2 regions of the Flavobacterium galactosidilyticum genome follow, and region 1 is predicted to be linked to the other one. Evidence: riboswitches for the same ligand, from Rfam matches in the RefSeq annotation. Region 1 holds a riboswitch; the other holds the start of a gene.
The links. A riboswitch is a leader RNA that binds a small molecule or an ion and turns the genes downstream of it on or off. The one in region 1 is predicted to bind S-adenosylmethionine.
Positions count from the first base shown of each region.

Region 2: linked by a shared signal. The riboswitch ahead of LNP27_RS11885 (Na+/H+ antiporter NhaC family protein) and the one ahead of thrA (bifunctional aspartate kinase/homoserine dehydrogenase I) in region 1 are both predicted to bind S-adenosylmethionine.

Region 1 covers NZ_CP087135.1:460,140-463,336, forward strand. The annotation lists gene thrA (bifunctional aspartate kinase/homoserine dehydrogenase I) at 1-1,520, opposite strand, end outside; SAM riboswitch class I at 1,599-1,706, opposite strand; gene LNP27_RS02075 (hypothetical protein) at 1,927-2,136, opposite strand; gene LNP27_RS02080 (O-acetylhomoserine aminocarboxypropyltransferase/cysteine synthase family protein) at 2,640-3,197, opposite strand, start outside.
Region 2 covers NZ_CP087135.1:2,765,414-2,768,610, reverse strand. The annotation lists gene sucD (succinate--CoA ligase subunit alpha) at 1-518, shown strand, start outside; gene LNP27_RS11890 (hypothetical protein) at 730-1,152, shown strand; SAM-I-IV-variant riboswitch at 1,276-1,374, shown strand; gene LNP27_RS11885 (Na+/H+ antiporter NhaC family protein) at 1,432-2,754, shown strand; gene fabG (3-oxoacyl-[acyl-carrier-protein] reductase) at 2,929-3,197, shown strand, end outside.

The DNA.
Region 1 (3,197 bases):
TTAGCGCCAATAAATCCTGTAATTACTAAAACAGCATTTTTATTATCATTAAAGATCTGGATAACATTCTTTTTAGATAGTACATCTAAAGGTTGTGCATCTCCAAAATTTGAGTCAGTCACAATTAAATCACGAGTATCCGCTAATTTTGCCAAAATCCCTCTTTCATTTAGCAAATACACTAATAGTTTAGCCGAAATAACTTCGCCTTGTGCTAAAATTTGGTCTTGAATTTTTGCGCTATAATCGCCAATTAAACTTACACCTTCAAAAAGCTTGTCTAATTTATCAAATTCTATAGAAAAATCAACTGCATCAAAACCATCTTTTTGATAGTCTTTAAAACTTTCTAAAAGTGGTTTGTAATTTCCGTTCTTAACCGCAATGGTAAGAATATCATCCAGTTCATCCGTTGCTTTTCCTCTTGCTGAAACTACAACCGCAATCTTTTGTTCTTGCTTTATTTTACTCTCAATAATATTCAAAACTGTATTAATCCCCTCGCCGTTAGCTAAAGATTTTCCGCCAAATTTTAGTATTTTCATCTGTTTTTTATTTTTGAAGACCACTTCTAATAAATTGTCTAATTGTTCATATTCCATCAAGAAAGCATCATGCCCATGTTGGGAGTCAATCTCACTATAGAATACATTATTTTTAAATTTTTTAATTTCGTTGTACGTTTCTTTATTCTCTTTTGCCGTAAAAAACAAATCCGAATTGATTCCTACAATGTAAATATTAGCTTCAACTTTAGAAATAAGTGATTCTAAAGACTCCTGATTACGAGTAATATCAATCGTCTTTAAAAGTTGGTTCATCATCTTATAAGCTGACAACTGAAACCTTTTTTCTAATTTTTCTCCATGATAATTCAACCAACTCTCCACTTGAAAAGTTTCTAGTTGTACATTAATATCTCTATTAAATTTCTCTTTGAAAGATTCTGGAGTTCGATAGCACATCATAGCGTGGATGCGTGCGTCTTCAATAGGTTTTTTAGAATTATTCAGGATTTTCTCTTGCAAATAACAATTGGCGATCAGCCAGTCTGTAGCTTTCCAATCCGTTGCAATAGGAATAAAATTTTGAGCTAATTTAGGTTCTAAAGCCAAAATTTCCCAACCAATTCCTCCACCTACAGAGCCGCCAATAAGCGCAAATAAATGATCAATCTTTAATATTCGAAGTCCTTCCAGAAAAATTTTAGCGATATCTCTTGCGATAAAATCTCTGTAATTCTCGATAGTAGCCGAATTAAAACCATTCCCTGGCACATCAAATGCAACGATGGTATATTTTCTAGTATCAATGGTTTTATCAATTCCTACAATATCATTCCACCAACCAGATTCACCTATTACTTGTGAGTTACCAGTCAAGGCATGATTGATTAAAATTATGGGAGCGGTATGCAAAGGCGCACCAAAAACCTGATAACTTAAGTTTAGGGTAGCATAAAAAGCACCATTATGTGTGGTGAAATTTGTAAGGGTAATGTGTGTTGGTTTATTTTCCAATTTGCAAATCTTTTATGATTTTTGATTTGTGCTGGAAATATTAGAAAGAAAGCTAGGAGTTATCTAGACAAATTCTTAGTGTTATCTTTCCACGATGAGCGTGGTAGAATGCAGCACCTTCTTCGATAAATCGAAGGGTTGCTAAGGCTTCATCGGGTCTAATCCCTCTGCCTTTCTTTATAACATTTCAATACGTTTATGAACTTAATGGCACAAATTAACTACTATTAAATTAAAAAAACAAATTTTTATTAAGATAGATTTCTAAGTGTCACTGCATAAAAAAAGAAACGTACTTCTGTAATTCTGACTAAGCTATAAAAATGAATTAATTCTTATTCTTTATCAAAACTATGCACGTACGTTTCTTTCTAAATTTACAACGCGGAAATTCAATTCCGAATTATTAAAGGAAAAGGGGCTCATTCTCTTTTGAATACATTAGAAAAAGTAATGAATTGACCACTTTCTTTTGTGTCGTCACATCATGTTCTGATACTTCGAATCTCGGGTGAATTAATTCATTTATAAAATCATTCCCCTTTTTTGTTTTACTTCTGAAATTAATACTTTTTAATGACTGAAATGCTCTTGCAAAATACTTAGTTGCGCTCATAATTTACTTCTATTTAGGTTTTAATAATTATTCATTGTTATACTTACTCTTTTAAATCTATTCAAAAAAAACAAAACCCCTTTTAGATTGTTATCCAAAAGAGGTTTAAGTCATTATACACTTATACTTTTTGGAATCAACAGACAACAAGACACATAATAGTATTGACAAAAATCTTGTTTTGGACTGTTGTTTTAATTGTTATATGTTTATTAAGGTTGTTCATCTTTATTAGGGAACCGATTTAAAAATTTATTTTGATCCTCATTCTTCAAAAAAAAAAAGCTTCCAGTTATCTGGGAAGCTTTTACTATAATTTAATTATAAAATTATACAATAAGCTACCCACAGGAATTATCCTGAGCGACCTTAAACGTGAAATTAATTTTATGTTCCATTTTTGTTTTTTTGACAAATTCAAAGATGCTAATTATTTTTTAAATATCCTAGTAAAGTTAAGACTTTTAACGCTTTACTAAGATATTTTATTTTTTACCTTTAGCTTAAACTAGTTCAGACTCTTTTATTGTTTCAAAAACTGACTTCAAATCTGCTATCAAATCTTGAATATCCTCTAAACCTACAGAAAGCCTAATTAAATCCTGAGGAACTCCCGCAGCAATTTGCTCCACTTCAGATAATTGTTGATGCGTAGTACTTGCTGGATGGATAATCAATGATTTTGTATCCCCAATATTAGCCAGAAGAGAGAACAACTTCGTTTCATCAGCTACTTTTTTAGCAGCTTCAAACCCACCTTTTAATCCAAAAGTCACCACTCCACTTTGTCCTTTTGGTAAATACTCTTGTCCTAAAGCATAATATTTACTCGATTTTAATCCTGGATAATTTACCCAAGCTACTTCTTCCTGACTTTCTAACCATTGGGCTAGCTTCAAAGCATTTTCGCTGTGTCTTGTAATTCGAATTGGTAACGTTTCTAATCCTTGTATGATTTGGAACGCGTTTAACGGACTCAAAGCTGCACCAAAGTCACGCAATCCTTCGATACGTACTTTAGCTATAAAAGCAGCTCTTCCTAATGCTTCATGATAAACTAA
Region 2 (3,197 bases), 1.2 Mb from region 1:
TAATTGGTCCAAACTGTCCAGGAATTATTACTCCAGGGGAAGCTAAAGTTGGTATTATGCCAGGTTTTGTTTTCAAAAAAGGAACTATTGGAATTGTTTCTAAATCAGGTACCTTAACTTACGAAGCTGCTGACCAAGTGGTGAAACAAGGTTTAGGAATAACTACTGCTATCGGAATTGGTGGAGATCCAATCATTGGAACTACAACTAAAGAAGCAGTTGAATTATTGATGAATGACCCAGAAACGGAGTGTATCGTAATGATTGGTGAAATTGGTGGACAATTAGAAGCGGATGCTGCTCATTGGATCAAAGCGGATGGTAACCGTAAGCCAGTTGTAGGTTTTATTGCAGGAGTTACTGCTCCAGCAGGACGTACAATGGGACATGCAGGTGCTATCGTTGGTGGATCTGATGATACTGCTGAAGCCAAAAAACAAATTATGAGAGAATGTGGTATTCACGTAGTAGATTCTCCAGCTGAAATTGGTAAAAAAGTAAAAGAAGTTTTAGGATAATCTTTTTCTAAATTAAATATTTTAAAAGCCTCACATTTTGTGAGGCTTTTTTATTATAGAATCGAATTAAAGAATACCTTTGCACTTTATTAAAAAAACTGTTTTACAGATTAAATTTTAATAAATAACAAACGTAAACGAATGGTTTAGATGATGCTCCTCATTTTGTGAGTTTTATTTATGGAGACCAATTCAAATAAAAATATAATATATGTACAAGGAATTAGAAAAATTCAAAGTTACCAATCAGTTTTCATTTACAACAGAAGATAGCTTAGCAGAAGTTTGCAATGCTTCAGAAGGATCTGGTGTATTTTTGGTTTATGCAGTTGGAGAAGCAAAAGAGTTAATTATGGTTGGTTCTACTGGAACTGTTCAAAATGACGGAACTTTGAAAATTAAAAATGGTGGTTTAAATGACAAAATTGTTGAAGGACACCAATTTGCTAAAACAGGAAGAAAATATTCTTGGCCAGCACAAATGAAAAAAGAGGATATTACTACACTTGAAGTAGTTTGGTATGAGACTTTTAATAACGATTCTAAGGTAATTCCAACATTTGTAGAAGCACAAGTTTTACAGAATTTCTTGGACGAGAGCGGAAGATTACCAAAATGGAATGTAGCCTTTTAAGCTATTTCCGTAAAAAATACATTTACATTTCAAAAGGCTTTACTTCGGTAAAGCCTTTTTTGCATTAAATTCATAAATATTTTTTTTTAGTTGTTTTTATAATAGAATAAGTGCTATTTTTGCCACCGTTATCACGAATCTCTTAAATGGAGATAGCAACCTGCAACAACGAGCAAGGTGCTAAAACGATAAGCCAAATCCTTTGGAAAAAATGTTGCTTTTTATTCCTGTTTTGCCTTTTTGTTTTTCGTCATATACCTTTAATTAAAAAAAATGATTATGACTAAACATGGTGAAAATAATGGTAATCCATTCGCATTAATTCCTTTATTTATATTTATTGCAACTTTTTTAGGTGTTGGTATTTGGCTAGATGACTTTTATGCTTTTCCATCACCAATTGCTGTTTTAATTGGTATAATTGCTGCATTCTTACTTTTTAAATCTTCTACAGAAGAGAAAGTCAATACGTTGATTACAGGCTGTGGTGAAAGTAAAATTATGACTATGTGTCTTATTTATTTACTGGCTGGTGCATTTGCAGTGGTGAGTAAAGCTACTGGTGGAGTAGATGCAGTGGTAAATTTAGGAATAAACAATATAGATGTTGCTTATTTTCCTTTAGGTATATTTTTAATTGCTGCATTTTTATCTACTGCGACAGGTACTTCTGTGGGAGCAATTGTTGCCATTGGTCCTATTGCAGTGAGTTTAGCTGACAAAAGTGGTGCCTCTTTACCTTTGATTTCGGGTGCATTATTAGGAGGTTCTATGTTAGGTGATAATCTTTCGATGATTTCAGATACCACTATTGCTGCAACGCAATCTTTAGGTTGTAAATTGAAAGATAAATTTAAAATTAATTTATTTATTGCTTTTCCTGCTGCTTTAATTACGATTCTAGTCTTTTTTTATTTGGGTTTAAATTCTGAAGTTGTTTCAGTTGAGATACCTAAAACTGATTTTAATTGGATTACTATTATACCATATCTACTGGTCATTGTGTTAGCAGTTTCGGGACTTAATGTGTTTTCTACTTTAATTATAGGAACGTTGTTAGCGGGGCTAATTGGTTATTTTGGAGGTAATTTTACGCTTTTGGTTTTTGCCCAAAAAATATATGAGGGTTTTACCAGTATGACTGAAATTTTCTTACTTTCGATGCTTTCTGGTGGTTTAGCAGCGATGGTGGATAAAGCGGGCGGAATTGATTATGTTTTGTACCAAGTTAAAAAGCGAATCAAAAGCAAGAAATCAGCGCAGACAGGAATTGGTGCTTTAGTTGGATTGACAAATTTAGCAATCGCTAATAATACAGTTTCTATTGTGATTACAGGTAGTATTGCTAAAGAAATAAACGATGAATATAATTTGAGTGCAAAGAAAACGGCGACAATACTTGATATTTTTTCATGTGTTATTCAAGGAATTTTACCTTATGGTGCACAAGTGCTGTTGATTTTAAGTTTTGCCGATGGAAAACTTAATTTTTTAGATTTGATTAGTAACGCATGGTATCACTTATTCTTATTTATATTTACATTAATAGCTATTTATGCTAATTTTTGGGACAAATGGGTGAATCGAATCATTAAAATCTAAAAGCTGCTATTTATATCAATGTAAATGGATTTGAATTTTTTTTAAAAAAGGAAATATTATATATTTGGCAGATATAAAATAGCCCTGATAGAAGTGAAAATCCCACGCTTTTGGGCGTGGATTGTAGCGGATAGCAGGAATAGCTTCAAATAAAAATTAAACTAAGTTTTGAATATGAAATTACTAGAAGGAAAAGTAGCTATAATTACAGGTGCAAGCCGCGGAATAGGTAAAGGAATTGCAGAAGTTTTTGCAAAACACGGTGCAAATGTTGCTTTTACATACAGTTCGTCTGTAGAATCAGCTATGGCATTAGAAAATGAATTGAACGCACTAGAAATTAAAGCGAAAGGATATCAGTCTAACGCTGCTGATTTTAACGAAGCGCAAATTCTTGTTGATGCTATTTTAGCTGAATTTGGAACTGTTGATATTTTGATTAA